Regions from separate parts of the Streptomyces sp. NBC_00459 genome, predicted to be linked through region 2. Evidence: riboswitches for the same ligand, from Rfam matches in the RefSeq annotation. Region 2 holds a riboswitch; each other region holds the start of a gene.
What was found. A riboswitch is a leader RNA that binds a small molecule or an ion and turns the genes downstream of it on or off. The one in region 2 is predicted to bind cobalamin.

Region 1: another riboswitch for cobalamin. It lies ahead of OHN74_RS01625 (ABC transporter substrate-binding protein); the one in region 2 lies ahead of OHN74_RS29440 (ribonucleoside-diphosphate reductase subunit alpha).
Region 3: another riboswitch for cobalamin. It lies ahead of OHN74_RS02820 (CbtB domain-containing protein); the one in region 2 lies ahead of OHN74_RS29440 (ribonucleoside-diphosphate reductase subunit alpha).

Annotation. Positions count from the first base shown of each region.
Region 1 is NZ_CP107903.1:426,127-431,903, reverse strand. Features, by position in the region: gene OHN74_RS01645 (alpha/beta hydrolase) at 1-1,094, shown strand, start outside; gene OHN74_RS01640 (ArsR/SmtB family transcription factor) at 1,227-1,598, opposite strand; gene OHN74_RS01635 (hypothetical protein) at 1,798-2,172, opposite strand; gene OHN74_RS01630 (hypothetical protein) at 2,520-2,690, shown strand; cobalamin riboswitch at 2,851-3,028, shown strand; gene OHN74_RS01625 (ABC transporter substrate-binding protein) at 3,089-4,117, shown strand; gene OHN74_RS01620 (FecCD family ABC transporter permease) at 4,114-5,127, shown strand; gene OHN74_RS01615 (ABC transporter ATP-binding protein) at 5,124-5,777, shown strand, end outside.
Region 2 is NZ_CP107903.1:6,633,284-6,639,060, forward strand. Features, by position in the region: gene OHN74_RS29435 (ribonucleotide-diphosphate reductase subunit beta) at 1-787, opposite strand, end outside; gene OHN74_RS29440 (ribonucleoside-diphosphate reductase subunit alpha) at 787-3,165, opposite strand; cobalamin riboswitch at 3,292-3,432, opposite strand; gene mctP (monocarboxylate uptake permease MctP) at 3,565-5,175, opposite strand; gene OHN74_RS29450 (DUF3311 domain-containing protein) at 5,172-5,477, opposite strand; gene OHN74_RS29455 (GntR family transcriptional regulator) at 5,644-5,777, opposite strand, start outside.
Region 3 is NZ_CP107903.1:688,241-694,017, forward strand. Features, by position in the region: gene OHN74_RS02805 (tartrate dehydrogenase) at 1-767, shown strand, start outside; gene OHN74_RS02810 (acyl-CoA dehydrogenase family protein) at 1,016-2,194, opposite strand; gene OHN74_RS02815 (CbtA family protein) at 2,348-3,127, opposite strand; gene OHN74_RS02820 (CbtB domain-containing protein) at 3,153-3,374, opposite strand; cobalamin riboswitch at 3,412-3,543, opposite strand; gene OHN74_RS02825 (histidine phosphatase family protein) at 3,675-4,259, shown strand; gene OHN74_RS02830 (ferredoxin) at 4,330-4,740, opposite strand; gene paaE (1,2-phenylacetyl-CoA epoxidase subunit PaaE) at 4,783-5,777, opposite strand, start outside.

The DNA of each region.
Region 1 (5,777 bases), 6.2 Mb from region 2:
GCGTGGACAACACGGGTGAGCTGCTGCCCTACATCGGCACCGAATACGTCGCCCGGGACATCGACCTGCTGCGGGAGGCGCTCGGGGAGAAGCAACTCACCTACTACGGGCGGTCGTTCGGGTCGTACATCGGGACCGTCTACGCTGCCATGTTCCCGAAGCGGGTGCGGGCCCTGACTCTCGACGGCGCATACGACCCGGTGCACTACGCCAACCGCCCGTACGCCTACGACCGGCCGCAGTACCTGGCGCTGGACGGCGCGATGGGCCGCTTCCTCGACTGGTGCGCCGCCGATCAGGCCACCTGCGGGTTCGGCGACGGCAACCCGCGCGCGGCGTTCGAGAAGCTGAAGGCCGACCTGGACGCCAACCCTGTGACGACCGCGAACGGCGGCCAGGCCAACGGTTACACGCTGGTCTACCGGCTGATGTTCAACATCAACGAGGGCAAGGTCATCTGGCCCGAGTTCGGTGCGGCACTGCGCAAGGCCCAGCTGCGGGACAACACGTCCTTCCTGCTGCGCCCGCCGTCCCCGGCCAGCTTCGACTTCCTCGGCCCGAACGTGGCCGTCGAGTGCGTCGACCGGGACTACCCGCGCGACCTGCGGCTGCTGAAGCGCAACGTCACGGCCTTCGCGAAGGCCGCGCCGCTGCTCGGCCCGGCGATGGCGTACGGCCCTCCCACGTACGACCACCAGCACGCGACCGCCTGCGTCCAGTGGCTCGGCGAGCGCGTCAGCCGCTACGACGGCTCCTACCGGGCCAAGGGTTCGGCGCCGATCCTCGTCCTCGGCACCACCGGCGACCCGGACACCCCGTACCAGGACGCGGTGGCGCTGTCCCGCCAGCTCGACAACGCCTCGCTGCTCACCTTCAAGGCCGAGGGGCACACCGCGTTCGGTCGCAGTGCCTGCGCGACGGACGCGGTCATCAACTACCTGGTGGATCTGAAGGTTCCGGCCTCGGGCGCGACCTGCGCGGACGAGACGCAGCCGCCCACCTCCACACCGACGACGGCCCCGCCCGGCACGACGCTCAGTGAACTCCGTAACGGTGTCGACGAGCGCGTCGAGCGCATCGGCTCCGTGAGCTGACACATCCCGCACCGACCCCGGGGCGCCGGCCTTCCACGACCGGCGCCTCGGGCTTTTGCGTGCGGGTGGGGCAGGTCTCCTACCCGCAGCGGCCCCTGGGTGTCCGAGGGGTGGGCCACCGGGTCCATGGAGTCAGGAGCGTCGGTCGGATCCGCCCGGGGTGAGGGCCCGCTGGGGGTCCGCCTGCTGCAGTTCGGCGAGCAACTCGCCCTGGCCGGTGATCAGTTCGGTAAGGATCCGGCGGGCCGCGCGCAGGAGCTCGGCCACATCGCCGCCTGCCAGGGCGTAACTGACGGTGGAGCCCTCCCGGATGGACACCACGATCCCCGAGCGGCGCAGTACCGCCAGTTGCTGGGAGAGGTTGGAGGGCTCGATCTCGATCTCGCTGAGCAGGTCACGTACGGGGACGGGGCCGTTCTGTAGGAGTTCCAGGACCCGGATGCGTACCGGGTGGCCGAGCATCCGGAAGAACTCGGCCTTGGCCTGGTAGAGGGGGACCTGCATGGTGAATCGCTCGCTCCCTGCCGCATTCGACGGGCTGCCTCCGGGCTCGGTGGCCCTGTACGTGCCACCGCAGGCGGTCTTGCCGACCGATCCTCGTGCATCCGACCCCGCACGCCCATGGGATTGATCTGATCCGGATGTGCCCAGTTGAAGAAATCTTCAAGTGGTGGGCGTGCGGGGCCACGGAGAACGCAGCTTTCTACACGTCCAGTTGGCCCTCGACGCTCTTGAGCTGGTGGCGGGCCATCGCGAGATTGGACTTCTTCGCGTCGAGCACGAGGTAGAGGAACAATCCGTTGCCACCACGGCCCTTGAGCGGCCGGAGGATGTGGTACTGGCTGCCGAGCGTGATCAGGATGTCCTCGATCTCGCCCTTGAGTCCGAGGTGTTCCATGGTGCGGGTCTTGGCTCGGATCACGTCCGTGTTGCCCGCCGCGGCAACCGTCAGGTCGAGGTCTTTGCCACCCCCGAGAGTGCCCAGCGCCATACCGCTGGTGTAGTCGACCAGAGCAGTTCCCAACGCGCCCTCGATCGAGGCCATGATCTCCTTGAGGCAAATCTCCACATTGCTGATACCGGCATCTCCTTCTGGTCACCGCGAGGCTCGGGCCAGCGCCTTCCTCGTCATTGCCCGGGACCCTACGTAGGGCCGACCGCCGTCAGCCTTGTTGTTCCTGTACTGGCCGGGGAAGCCTCAAGAAAAGTCGGATGATGCTATATCTGCGACCGCTCATGCTCGGCGAATGACAGACGGTGTGAGCCTTGACCGCTTCGCACCCTCGGGGCCTTCGGGCCGGCAGCCACTCCCGGTGGCCGTCGCGTCGGTCGGACTGCTCACCCACGACGGGACGCCATCGCCGGAGGCCTAAGAGCGAGATAAAGGGGCACACGGATCTCACCCTTTCGAGAGGAATCCGCTCCATGCTTGGTATAGCCGCGGCAGTCCTGTTCTTCATCGCGTTCCTGATCAACGCTGCCGAAATCTCGACGAACGATGTCTTCACTTCCACGAACGTCATGCTTCTCGGTCTGATGCTCCTGGCCCTGCACGTTGCGGGAATCGGGAGCGGCTGGTCCGGCCGACGGCGCTGACAGACTCGGAATCCGGGGTGGGGTGAGGCCATGACGACGCCTCACCCCACCCCGATGCGGAAGCCCAAGTCGTCGGAACGGATACCCGACGTTGCCCACTGGCACGTTCGTGCGTCCCGTGATCCGGGACCGATCGCGCGAACCGACCGTACGACAGGCTTGATAGCCTCATCGGGCCAGTCGAGCCACATCCGAGGCCAGGGAATCCGGTGCGAATCCGGAACTGACGCGCAGCGGTGAGGGGGACGGGCGGGGCACAGAACGCCACTGGGAGACCGGGAAGGCGCCTCGTCCGGACGAACCCGAGTCCGAAGACCTGCTGGCACCTCCGCACTCCGTGCGGAGGGACGTCCGTAGGCCAGGCTCCGCGTACGAGCCCCGACCCCTGAGGCATACCCGTGCTCCGTACCCCCGCACTTCTGCTCACGTCCGCCCTGCTGCTCACCGCCTGCGTCGGCTCGAAGAGCGGCACCGACGACCCCGGGAAGACCGCCGCTGCGGGCTACCCGGTGACCATCGACAACTGCGGCGACAAGATCACCTTGACGTCTGCCCCGAAGCGGGCCGTCTCCCTGAACCAGGGCACCACGGAGATCCTGCTCTCCCTCGGTCTCGCCGACCGCATGGCCGGTACGGCGACCTGGACCGACCCCGTCATGAAGGGGCTGGAGAAGGCCAACGCGTCCGTGCCGCGGCTCGCGGACAACGCGCCCTCCTTCGAGAGGGTCCTGGACGCCGAACCCGATTTCGTCACCGCGTCGTTCGTGTCCACCCTCGGCAAGGGCGGCGTCGCCACCCGCGCCCGGTTCGAGAAGCTGGGCGTGCCCACGTACGTCTCGCCCTCCGACTGTTCGGCGGGCAAGGACAACGACAGCGGTGGCGACGGATCGCGCAGCACACCGCTCACGCTCGACGCCGTGTACGGCGAGATACGTGACCTGGCACGGGCGTTCGGCATCGAGGAACGTGGCGAGAAGCTCGTCGCCGAGTTGCAGGAACGGGTGCGCCGGGCCACCGCCGGACTGCACGCCTCCGACGTCTCCCTCATGTACTGGTTCGCCAACTCCCAGTCGCCCTATCTGGCCGGCTGCTGCGGCGCGCCGGGCGCCGTCACCAGCGTGGTCGGCGCGAAGAACGTCTTCGCCGACACGCACGACGAGTGGCCCCAGATCAGCTGGGAGACCGTCGCCGACCGCGACCCCGACGTCATCGTGATCGGTGACCTGACCCGCAAGCAGCAGACCGCGGAGACCGCCAAGGCCAAGATCCGCTTCCTGGAGACCAACCCCGCCACCCGCAATCTGACCGCAGTGAAGAAGAAGCGGTACGTCCTGCTCAGCGGGCAGGCGATGAACCCGTCCATCCGCACGGTCGAAGGGATAGAGAAGGTCGCCGCCGGGCTGCGCGACTTCGGGCTCGCCAAGTGAACGCCCGTCTCCTGCTGTTGACCGGCGGCGGACTGGTCGCACTGCTCGCGTCGGTCGCGGTCGCCGTGACGATCGGGCCCGCCGACATCTCCACGGGCGATGTGTGGGCGTCCGTCGCGGCCCATCTGGGCCTCGGTGAGAGCACGTTGGCGCCGCTGCGCGACGGCATCGTTTGGGACCTGCGTATGCCGCGGACCCTGCTCGCCGCCGTGTGCGGGGCCGGGCTCGCCGTGTGCGGGGCCGTCATGCAGTCGCTGCTGCGCAACCCGCTGGCCGATCCGTTCGTGCTCGGTGTCTCCTCCGGCGCGTCCACGGGAGCGGTCGCCGTGGTCGTGCTGGGGGTGGGCGGGGGAGTCGTGTCCATGTCGGCGGGTGCCTTCCTGGGCGCGCTGCTCTCCTTCGCGATGGTGCTGCTGCTCAGCCACACCCTCGGCGACAGCGTCGACCGGGTCGTGCTGTCCGGGGTCGCGGCCATGCAGCTGTTCTCCGCGCTGACCTCGTTCATCGTGCTGACCTCCGCCGACGCCGAGACCACCCGGGGCGTGCTCTTCTGGCTGCTGGGTTCCCTCACGGGAGCCGACTGGAGCCAGGTGGTGCTCTGCGCGGCCGTCCTGGCCGTCGCCCTCCTGGTCTGTCTCGGCCATGCCCGCACCCTGGACGCGTTCGCCTTCGGCGAGGAGGCCGCCGCCTCGCTCGGAGTCCGGGTCGCCCGCACCCGGCTGATCCTGCTGTGCGTGACCGCGCTGCTCACAGCCGCCCTGGTCAGCTGTGCCGGCGCCATCGGCTTCGTCGGTCTGGTCCTGCCCCATGTGACACGGGCGCTCACCGGTTCCGGGCACGCCCGCCTCCTGCCGGTCACGGCGCTGACCGGAGCGGTCTTCCTGGTGTGGGTGGACACCGTCGCCCGTACCGTCCTCGATCCTCAGGAGATCCCGGTGGGCGTGGTGACATCCCTGATCGGAGTGCCGGCGTTCGTGGCCGTGCTCTATCGCGGACGGAGGAAGGCATGACCAGCCTGCACGCGGACCGCGTCGTCCGGCGCATCGCCGACAAGGTGGTCGTCGACGGCGTCACCCTCACCCTGAGGCCGGGGGAGACCGTCGGCCTGCTCGGCCCCAACGGCTCAGGGAAATCAACACTGTTGAGGCTCCTGGCCGGGACCCTCGCACCCACTGCCGGGGTCGTCACCCTGGACGGACGTCCGCTCCCGGAGGTCGGCCGCCGTGCGACGGCCCGTCGTATCGCCACCGTCGAGCAGCACGCCCACACCCAGACGGAGCTGACCGTCCGAGACGTCGTCGCCCTGGGCCGAATCCCGCACCGCCGAGCCTGGACACCGGCCACCACCGCCGACACCGAGGCCGTCACGCAAGCCCTGGTACGCACCGGACTGACCGAACTCGCCTCCCAGTCATGGCACACCCTGTCCGGCGGCGAACGCCAGCGCACCCAGATCGCCCGTGCCCTCGCCCAGCAACCCCGCGAACTCCTTCTCGACGAACCCACCAACCACCTCGACATCCAGCACCAGCTCGACCTGCTGGACCTGGTCGCGAGCCTGCCGGTCACCACCGTGGTCGCCCTGCACGACCTCAACCTCGCCGCGATGTACTGCGACCGACTGCTCGTCCTGCGTGACGGACGCGCCGTCGCGGAAGGC
Region 2 (5,777 bases):
GGTCGCGGCCGAACTGGAGCTCCGCCTCGACCGCCTCCCGCATCATGTCGGTCACCTGCTGCTGAAGCTGCTCGTCGAACAGCTCCGGCTCCTCCTTGCGGACGGTGTCGACCACCTCGAACGCGAAGCTCATGTGCATGGTCTCGTCCCGGAAGACCCAGTTCGTGCCGGTGGCCAGGCCGTGCAGCAGACCCCGGCTGCGGAACCAGTAGACGTACGCGAAGGCCCCGTAGAAGAACAGGCCCTCGATGCACGCGGCGAAGCAGATCAGGTTGAGCAGGAACCGGCGGCGGTCGGCCTGTGTCTGCAGGCTTTCCAGCTTCTCGACCTCGTTGATCCACTTGAAGCAGAACTCCGCCTTCTCGCGGATGGACGGGATGTTCTCCACCGCGTCGAACGCAGCGGCCCTGTCCTCCGGGTCGGGGAGATACGTGTCCAGCAGCGTCAGATAGAACTGGACGTGCACGGCTTCCTCGAACAGCTGCCGGCTCAGGTAGAGCCGCGCCTCGGGGGAGTTGATGTGCTTGTACAGCGTCAGCACCAGGTTGTTGGCCACGATCGAGTCGCCCGTCGCGAAGAACGCGACCAGCCGGCCGATCATGTGCTGCTCGCCCTCGGACAGCTTCGCCAGGTCGGAGACGTCCGAGTGGAGGTCGACCTCCTCGACGGTCCAGGTGTTCTTGATGGCGTCCCGGTAGCGCTCGTAGAAGTCCGGGTAGCGCATGGGGCGGAGGGTCAGTTCGAAGCCCGGGTCGAGAAGGTTCTTTTCGGCGTGGGTGGAGCTCATTACTGGCAGGCCTCGCAGGACTCGGGGTTTTCCAGGGAGCAGGCGACGGCGTCGGGGTCGGCGGCCTGCTGGACGGGGATGGTCTTCTCGGGCTGCGCCTGGGCCTGCGCGGCACGGGCGATGCGGGTCGCCGGGCGCGAGCGCAGGTAGTACGTCGTCTTCAGGCCCGACTTCCAGGCGTACGCGTACATCGAGGAGAGCTTGCCGATGGTCGGCGTCTCCAGGAACAGGTTCAGGGACTGCGCCTGGTCGAGGAACGGCGTCCGGGCGGCGGCCATGTCGATCAGCCCGCGCTGCGGGATCTCCCACGCCGTGCGGTACAGGGCCCGTACGTCGGCCGGGATCCACGCGAAGTCCTGCACCGAGCCGTTCGACTCGCGCAGCGCCTCACGGGTGCGGGCGTCCCACACGCCGAGGTCCTTCAACTCCCGTACCAGGTACGAGTTGACCTGGAGGAACTCGCCGGACAGCGTCTCGCGCTTGAACAGGTTGGAGACCTGCGGCTCGATGCACTCGTACACCCCGGCGATCGAGGCGATGGTGGCGGTGGGCGCGATCGCCAGGAGCAGGGAGTTGCGCATCCCGGTCGCGGCGATACGTTCCCGCAGCGCCGACCAGCGCTCGGGCCAGGTCAGCTCCACGTCGTAGTGGTCGGGGTGCAGCACACCGCGGGCCGTACGGGTCTTCTCCCAGGCAGGCAGCGGGCCGTTGCGCTCGGCGAGGTCGGCGGAGGCCTCGTACGCGGCGAGCATGATCCGCTCGGCGATGCGCGTGGAGAGGGCCTTGGCCTCGGGCGAGTCGAAGGGGACGCGCAGCTTGAAGAAGACGTCCTGGAGGCCCATCGCGCCCAGACCGACCGGACGCCACCGCGAGTTGGAGCGGCCCGCCTGCTCGGTCGGGTAGAAGTTGATGTCGACGACCCGGTCGAGGAAGGTGACGGCGGTACGGACCGTCTCGTCCAGCCGCTCCCAGTCGATGTCCCCGTCGACCACGAACGCGCCGAGGTTCACGGAGCCCAGGTTGCAGACCGCGGTCTCCCCGTCGTCCGTGACCTCCAGGATCTCGGTGCACAGGTTCGAGGAGTGGACGACACTGCCGGGCTCGGCCGTCTGGTTGGCGGTGCGGTTGGCCGCGTCCTTGAAGGTCATCCAGCCCTGGCCGGTCTGCGCGAGCGTACGCATCATGCGGCCGTACAGATCACGGGCCGGGATGGTCCTGCGGGCGAGCCCGGCCTCCTCCGCCTTGCGGTAGGCAGCGTCGAACTCGTCGCCCCACAGGTCGACCAGCTCGGGCACGTCGGAGGGGGAGAACAGCGACCAGAGGGCGTCCGCGTTCACCCGGCGCATGAACTCGTCCGGGATCCAGTGCGCGAGGTTCAGGTTGTGCGTACGGCGGGCGTCCTCACCCGTGTTGTCGCGCAGCTCCAGGAACTCCTCGATGTCGGAGTGCCAGGTCTCCAGGTAGACCGCGGCCGCGCCCTTGCGCCGACCGCCCTGGTTCACGGCGGCCACGGAGGCGTCCAGCGTCTTCAGGAACGGCACGATGCCGTTGGAGTGCCCGTTGGTGCCCCGGATCAGCGAACCGCGGCTGCGGATCCGGGAGTACGACAGCCCGATGCCACCGGCGTGCTTGGAGAGGCGGGCGACCTGGTGGTAGCGGTCGTAGATGGAGTCCAGCTCGTCCAGCGGGGAGTCGAGGAGGTAGCAGGACGACATCTGGGGGTGCCGGGTACCGGAGTTGAAGAGGGTGGGGGAGGAGGGGAGGTAGTCGAGGCGGCTCATCAGCCGGTAGAGCGAGGCGACTTCGTCCAGCCCCCGAACAGTGTCGTCCTCGGCCAGCCCGCTCGCGACGCGCAGCATGAAGTGCTGGGGCGTCTCGATGACCCGGCGCGTGATCGGGTGACGCAGGAGGTACCGGCTGTGCAGGGTGCGCAGCCCGAAGTACCCGAAGCGGTCGTCGCCCTCGACGTCGATCAGGGCGTTCAGCCGGTCCGTGTGCAGCCGTACGAACTCGGCGGTGCGGTCGGCGATCAGGCCCTCCCGGTGGCCGACCGCGACCGACTCGGAGAAGGACGTGACGCCCTGCGAGGCCGCCTCCGCGGCGATGGTGACGGTCAGCAGGCGGGCGGCCAGCCGGGAGTAGGCGGGGTCCTCGGAGATGAGGCCGGCCGCGGCCTCGGTGGCCAGCTCGCGCAGCTCCGACACATCGGCCCGCGCGGACCGGCCGCGCAGCGCGGCGGCGGCGACCCGGCCGGGGTCGGCGTCGGGAAGGTCGGCGGTCAGCTCGGTCAGGATCCGCAGGAGCGCGGTACCGGGACCGTCAGTCTCCACTGGGGCCACTGGGGTCGCTGAAGCCGGTTCGGCTGGCGCGATGGTCACAGGGGGGCTCTCCCTCGCTCGGCACGGGGCCTTGCGGAGGGCAGCGGGGCACACGGACGCCTTACGGGTACGCGCGCGTCCACCGGCCCACTCCACGAGGCCCGGACGTCAGGCGCCCGGACCGGTCGGCCGGGCACACCGTCGGCAGGTCCTCGGACTGGACATGCGCACAGCCGTGCGGGAGGCACGAACGCGCACATGTACACCGTTGCGGGACAGTTCCGGATTCGCACCGGATTCCCCTGCGGCGACAGCGAGCATGAGCATACATCTTGTGTCGGGCACTGGAAGCACCCCCACATGTTGTGTCGTATCGGCGAGTTGAGTGGATTGGAGGGGTACGACAACGGGCCGCCGGATTGCTCCGGCGGCCCGCTGTCGCAAGGTTGGGGCGTCCGTTCAGTGGGCCGAGCCCGCCGTGGCAGGCGGCAGTTCCACCGCCACACCCGGGTCGCCCGCGTCAGCCGTGTAGTCCGACGGCTTCGTCTGGTCCACGCCGTCCGGGGCCTTCAGCGCCTTCAGCGCGAAGGTGAGGACCACGGTGACGACGACGTTCAGGACGAACGCCGTCAGGCCGATGTAACCGATCTCACCGATCCCGGGGATCTCCTTCGAGCTGCCGCCGAAGTGCTTCTGCGTCGGGGACGCGACCCCGTACGCCGCCAGCGTGCCGTACAGCATGCCGACCGCCCAGCCGGCCAGCAGGGCCCAGCGGTGGAACCAGCGGGTGAACAGGCCGCCGACCAGGGCCGGGAAGGTCTGCAGGATCCAGATGCCGCCCAGCAGCTGGAAGTTGATGGCGACCGTCTTGTCCATGGTCAGCACGAAGATCAGCGCGCCCACCTTCACCAGCAGCGAGACCAGCTTGGAGACCTTGGTCTCCTGCGCCGGTGTCGCGTCGGGCTTGAGGAAGTCCTTGTAGATGTTGCGGGTGAAGAGGTTCGCCGCCGCGATGGACATGATGGCCGCCGGGACGAGGGCACCGATGCCGATCGCCGCGAAGGCCACACCCGCGAACCAGGACGGGAACATGTCCTCGAAGAGCTGCGGGATCGCCAACTGGGGGTTGGTGACCTTGACCCCGGCCGCGATCGCCATGAAGCCCAGCAGCGCCAGCAGCCCGAGCATCAGGGAGTAGAGCGGCAGGATCGTGGTGTTGCGGCGGATCACCTCACGGCTCCTGGAGGACAGGGTCGCCGTGATCGAGTGCGGGTACATGAACAGCGCGAGCGCGGAACCCAGCGCCAGCGTGGCGTAGGTCCACTGGCCGGCCTCGGCGGGGATCAGGGCGCCCGCCTTGGCGGCGGTGTACTTCTCGCTCGCCGCGCCGAAGACCTCGTCGAACCCGCCCAGCTTGATCGGGATGTAGATGATCGCCACCGCGATGACGATGTAGATCAGCGTGTCCTTCACGAACGCGATCAGGGCGGGGGCCCGCAGACCCGAGGAGTACGTGTAGGCCGCCAGCACGCCGAACGCGATCAGCAGCGGGAGGTCCTTCACGAACCAGTTCGTGTTCTCGCCGCCGCCGACGCCCATCACGTCGAGGACCGCCTGGATGCCGACCAGCTGGAGCGCGATGTACGGCATGGTCGCCAGGATGCCGGTGACCGCCACCGCCAGCGACAGGCCCTTCGAGCCGAAGCGCCCGCGTACGAAGTCCGAGGTGGTGACGTATCCGTGCTTGTGGGAGACCGACCACAGCCGGGGCAGGAAGGTGAAGATCAGGGGGTACACCAGGATCGTGTACGGCACCGCGAAGAAGCCGGCCGCGCCCGCCGCGTAGATCGCCGCCGGTACGGCCACGAAGGTGTACGCCGTGTACAGGTCGCCGCCGAGCAGGAACCAGGTGACCCAGGTGCCGAACGACCGGCCGCCCAGGCCCCATTCGTCGAGGCTGTTCTCGTTCTCGGCCCTGCGCCAGCGCGAGGCCATGAAGCCGATGACCGTGACGGCCAGGAAGAAGATGATGAAGACGGCGAGTGCCACGCCGTTCACGCCGTCGTTCACGCGGACGCACCCCCGTCCTCGGCAGCCGCAGAGGCCGAAGCCGAGGTCGCTCTGCGGGCGCGCTGGTCACGCTGCCAGAGCTGGTACGCGGTCATCGTCAGCGCGGTGGAGACGAGCACCCACAGCATCTGGTACCAGTAGAAGAACGGGATGCCGATGAAGGCAGGATCCACCTTCGCGTACGAGCCCACCCACAGCATCGCGACGAAGGGTGCGAAGAGGCAGAGCCCGATGACGACGCGGATCGGAGTCACCACCGGTTGTTCCGTGACCGGTTGTCTCACTTCAGGCGCTTCTGGCATGTCAAGACTCCGTCCCCTCACCGATTCCTGTGATCGCTTGATCACTTGTGCAACGCGCAGGAATCTAGGGGACGGTTCCCTTTTACGGAACCCCGTCCGCATAACGGATAACCCCTGTTGGTGAGGGGAATGTGTCAGCGGCGACGGAACGGGTTCGCGGGCGCGGTCAGTCGAGCGGGCGCTTCAGCCTCGCCACGAACTTGTACCGGTCGCCCCGGTAGACGGATCGCACCCATTCCACCGGCTGGCCGTCCTTGTCCAGCGAGTGCCGGGACAGCATCAGCATCGGCAGGCCCACGT
Region 3 (5,777 bases), 5.9 Mb from region 2:
CCAACGTCCGTCCCGTGCACTTCCTGCCGGGCGTCGTCAGCCCGCTGCGCAAGGCCGACGACACCGAACTCGACTGGGTCGTCGTACGCGAGAACAGCGAGGGCGAGTACGCCGGCCTCGGCGGCCGCAACCTCTCCGGCCGCGGCCAGGGCAGTGAAGTCGCCATCCAGTCGGCTCTGTTCACCGAGGTGGGCTGCGAGCGGATCATGCGGTTCGCCTTCGACCTGGCCCGCACCAGGGCCCACAAGAAGGTCTCCTCCGTCACCAAGAGCAACGCCCAGCAGTACGGCATGGTCCTGTGGGACGACGTCTTCAAGCGGGTCGCGCTCGACTACCCGGACGTGGAGACGGAGAGCGTCCTGGTCGACGCCATGTCGGCGAAGTTCGTCCTGAAGCCCGAGGACCTCTCCGTCGTCGTCGCCTCCAACCTCAACGCCGACATCCTCTCCGACCTCGGCAGCGCCCTGGCCGGCAGCCTGGGCCTCGCCGCCAGCGCCAACCTCAACCCCGACCGCCGCTTCCCCAGCATGTTCGAGCCGGTCCACGGATCCGCCCCGGACATCGCCGGCCAGGGGTTGGCCAACCCGATCGGCGCGGTCGGCAGCGCCGCACTGATGCTGGAGCACTTCGGCCTCCCCGACCAGGCGGCCCGTCTCAACAGGGCCATCGAGGCGACGACAGGCGCAGGCATCCTCACCCGCGACGTCGGCGGCACGGCCACGACCGAAGACGTCACCAAGGCCCTCATCGACGCACTGACCCCCTGATCCCCTGTCGGCGGATGAGGGCGGGATTCATTTCGCACCCTGACGTCGCCACCGGCCCTCCGGCCGGCCCACGCCGACGGGCCGGCCGGACGCGCTACAGGGGTGCCCGGGATGGAGAACCCGAGCGTCGCGCAGTGGGCGCACACTGACCGATGCGGCGCCGATCAGACCGAGCCGCCGTCGTCGGCGCCGGCCGTCCCTTTCCTGTGCCAACCACAGATCCTCGCCCCAACGGCCTCGGCTCGGCTCTAGCGCCGCACCCTCGGCATCCCCAGCCCGATCCACGAGATGATCTCCCGCTGGATCTCGTTGTTGCCGCCACCGAAGGTGAAGATCACCGCCGAGCGGTAGCCGCGTTCCAGTTCGCCGTGGAGTATGTCGCCGGCCGAGCCCTCCTTGAGCGCGCCCGGGGCGGCGACGATCTCCAGGAGCCAGGCGTAGGCCTCGCGGCGGGCCTCGGAGCCGTACACCTTGACCGCGGAGGCGTCCTGGGGGGTGAGGGTGCCTTCCTGGACGGCGTTCACCATCTGCCAGTTGAGGAGTTTCATCGCGTCCAGCCTGGTGTGGATCTGGGCCAGGCGGCGGCGGACCCACGGCAGGTCGACGACGCGGCGGCCGTCCGCGAGCTTGGTCTCCATCGCCCAGCGCTGCACGTCGTGCAGGGAACGGATGGCCATCGTGCCGTGAGCGGCCAGGGTGACGCGCTCGTGGTTGAGCTGGTTGGTGATCAGCCGCCAGCCCTGGTTCTCCTCTCCGACGCGGTGGGCGACGGGGACACGGACGTTCTCGTAGTAGCTGGCAGTGGTGTCGTGCGAGGCGAGGGTGCGGATGAGGGTGCAGGAGTAGCCGGGGTCGGTGGTCGGCATGAGGAGCATGGTGATGCCCTTGTGCGGCGGGGCGTCCGGGTCCGTGCGCACGGCCAGCCACACCCAGTCCGCCGTGTCACCGTTCGTCGTCCAGATCTTCTGGCCGTTGACCACGTACTCGTCGCCGTCCCGTACCGCCCGCGTCTTCAGGGCGGCCAGGTCGGTGCCCGCCTCCGGCTCGCTGTAGCCGATCGCGAAGTCGATCTCACCGGCGAGGATCTTCGGCAGGAAGTACGCCTTCTGCTCCTCGCTGCCGTAGCGCATGATCGTCGGGCCGACGGTGTTGAGCGCCATCAGCGGCAGTGGTACGCCCGCCTGCGCGGCCTCGTCGAAGAAGATGAACTGTTCCATCGGGGACAGCCCGCGCCCCCCGTACTCCTGCGGCCAGCCGACACCGAGCCAGCCGTCGGCGCCGAGACGGCGGATGGTCTCGCGGTAGAAGCGCTTCTGGGCGACATGGTCGCTGAACCGCGAGTAGGCGCGGTCCGGCACCAACTCGGCGAAGTAGGCGCGCAGTTCGGTGCGCAGCTGCTGCTGCTCGGGCGTGTATTCGAGATGCACGGCGCCTCCTGCTGGCTCCCCAAGGCCGGACCTGTCGGCGCACACGGTAGAACGTGTTCCAGAAATTGGGAATGGTGGTGCACGCTCAGGTCCGCACATGCCCGAGGGGGTCCCGGATGTCCGGGACCCCCTCGGGGCAGTGCGGTCAACTGCTCAGTGCGCCGCGGGAGCCGCCTGCGGCTCGGCGCCACTCGCCCCGACGGCCGCTGCCGCCTTCGGTACGAGCAGCCGTTCGGCCAGCAGTCCGAAGACCAGGCCGAACGCGGTCCACATCGTCGCCTGGATGGCGAGCGTGGCCACGCGGTACCTCCACAGCAGGCTCGCGGAGAAGCCCTGCGGGACCTCGTTGGTGAACGACGGCAGGAAGGCGTACGCGAGTCCCACGACCAGGACGAAGAAGGCGCACGCGGCAAGCGTCGCGTTCCAGTTGCCCAGGCGCGGTGCGAGACGCTTGCCCAGGATCACCGCGCCGACGGCCAGCAGCACGCTCAGCGCGACCATCAGGAAGAACAGCGCGGTGCGCTGGTTGAGGGTGTCGGGGTCGCCGACGGCGGGCGGGTTGGCCGGGTACTTGAGGAACGGCACGACGTACACGGCGAGCAGTCCGGCCCCCGCGAGGAGCAGCGCCGTCGCGCGCGGCCCGAAGCGGCCGATCCGGCCGAGCGCGAAGCAGTACGCGAGGGCGGCGATACCGCCGAACGCGACGCCGTAGACGAGGACACCGGTCCCCAGACCCACGGTGGACTGCAACGCACGGGAGACGAGAGCCTCTTCGGCATGCCCGCTGTGGGCCTCGTGCATCTCCTCGAACGCGATCGCGTCGTCGACGAGCGGCTCGGCGAGGAGGTACGCGACGACCCAGACGAGCACGCCCGCGACCAGGCCCGCGAGCATGCCGCGGACCAGGAGGTTTCTGACAGTGGTGGAGTTCATGAGCTCGTACGTTTCCCTGTCTTCGTCAGTGGCAGGGGAAGCCGAGCAGGTGACGGGCGTCGTGCACCCACTCGTGCACGCCCTCGCCGGAGACCAGGGAGGTGGCACCCTGTTCGGCGCCGACGAAGTAGAGCAGCACCAGCATCAGCACACCGAAGAAGACCGCCCAGGGGGCGATCGCACCGATCGGCAGCTTCTCGGGTACGGCGGTGGGCGCGGCGGTCGGCTGGACTGCGGACTGTGCCATGACAGGACCTCCTGGGGGAACTCGCGTCCCGTATCGGTGGTGCAGAGGACGACAGTCACGGGTCTGACTTGCCCCCGGACCGCACCGGGCGGGTGCGTACGGGGCTTACAGTGGCGCGACCGTGCCGGATTCCCACCGGCTTCCGTCGAACCGTCGTCAATATCGACGAGAAGGTACCGCGAAGCGGGGGTGCGGCCAAGGGCGCGCGGGACGGCGTACGGCGCGCCGGTGCGCCGTACGCTGCCTCAAGTGCCGTACATGACAAGAGCATTGGGGCAGAATGAGCGCGGGAGCGACCGGATGACGAGCCGAGTGATGTTGATCTCACCGGCGATCAGTGCGGCCCTGCGGGAGGCCCGTTTCGACGACGACTGCCCCCTGGACGCCTCGGGCCTGCGGCTCGCGCGGGCGGCGGCGGGGTCTCTCCCGCCGGTCTCCCGGGTCTGGGTCTCCCCCACCGCGCGCTGCCGTGAGACGGCTCGGGCGCTCGGCCTCGACGTCGGTCCGGTGCCGGGCCCGGCGGGTCTGGACGCGGGCCGCTGGCGCGGCGCGACCCTGGCCGAGGTGACGGAGAAGGAACCGGAGGCGTTGGCCCAGTGGCTGACGGATCCGCAATCGTCCCCGCACGGCGGTGAGTCGGTGGGTGCGCTCTGCGATCGGGTCGCCCAATGGCTGGACGACACAGCAGCGCAGGTCACGGGCCGGTCCGTCGCGGTCGTCGAGCCGGAGGTCGTACGCGCGGCGACGGTACGGGCGCTGGGGGCGCCCGAGTCGGCGTTCTGGCGGATCGACGTTCCGCCGTTGACGGCAACGGAGTTGAGCGGCCGGGCGGGACGCTGGAACGTGCGGCTGGGCGGGCAGTTCGGCGCGCCTCACGAGGAGTAGGCGGGGCGCACCGCACAACGGCCGGGGAACGGCGCGGGTGTGAACCCGCGGGTTCACGGAACGCCGCGTCTCACCCGGCGTCGTGCCCGGAGCCCGGTGTCCGAAGCGTCCATGCGAAGTCCGTGCACGCCTGTGCGCACTCCCGGCAGGCCTTCGCCGTGTCCTCACCACCGGGGTGGTCGTCGAAGACCTGGGCGGTTTCCAGGCAGACCGTGCTGCACCACTCCAGCTGGACCCGGAGGGCAGCCTCGTCGAGGTCCGCCTGTTCGGAGAGCAGCCGGCACGTCGCGTCGCACACCTCCGCGCACAGAATGCCCTTGCGGCGCGCGAGGGCCTCGTGGGGAGGTCCGTCCGGGTCCGCGAGACTCGCGCGCAGTGCGCACGCCCGCGCGCCCTCGGTGCACGCCTGGGCACAGACGAAACGGTCCTCCAGGAACCGGAAGAGTTCCTGTTGCGTGGTTGGCGTAGTTGTAGGGGTCACGTCGGTCGAGTTGCCTGAGCACGGCCCGCCAAACCCTTGGATTCAGCTGTCGTAGTCGATCGTCAGAGTCTCCGAGACCGGGAACGACTGGCAGGTCAGGACATAGCCCGCAGCGACCTCCGCGGGTTCGAGGGCGTAGTTGCGGCGCATGTCCGCCTCGCCCGAGGTGACCAGCGCCCGGCAGGTGCCGCAGACGCCGCCCTTGCAGGCAAACGGCAGGTCCGGCCGGGTGCGCGCGGCCCCGTCGAGGACGGTCGCGTCCCGGGACAGCGCGGTCGTGGTGGAGCGGCCGTCGAGGGTGATCGTGACCCGGCTCACCGGGCCCTCGGCCACCGCGTCCGTGTGCCGGACCTGACGGACCGGCTGGTCGTCGGCGTAGAAGAGTTCCTGGTGGACCCGGTGCGCGGGCACGCCCAGCTCCGCCAGCAGCTGCTGGGCGTCGCGGACCATGCCGTGCGGTCCGCACAGCCACCAGTGGTCGGTGCCCGGGACGTCGACGAGGCCCGCGAGGAGTGCGGCGAGCCGTTCGGCGTCCAGTCGCCCCGACAGCAGCTCGGCCTCGCGCGGCTCACGCGACAGTACGTGCCCCAGCTGGAAGCGCGTACGGTACAGGTCCTTCAGGTCCGCCAGCTCGTCGGCGAACATCACGGTGTCCGTACGCCGGTTGCCGTACAGGAGGGTGACCTGTGAGCGGTCGTCGGCGGCCAGGACCGACTCGGCGATCGACATCATCGGGGTGATGCCGGAGCCGGCGGCGATCAGGACGTGGCGGCCGGAGACGGTCAGGTCGGGCGTGAAGGCGCCGGTAGGGGTCATCACGTCGAGCAGGTCACCCGGGCGCACCTCGTCGACCAGCCAGGACGAGAACAGGCCGCCGGGCACCACCCGTACGCCGATGCGGGGTCGTTCGCCGGCCGGGGCGCAGATCGAGTACGACCGCCGCTCCTCGCGCCCCTCGAACTCCCGGCGCAGGGTGAGCGACTGCCCCGGCGCGAAGGCGTACTCGGCGGCCAGGTCCGCCGGCACCTCGAAGCCGA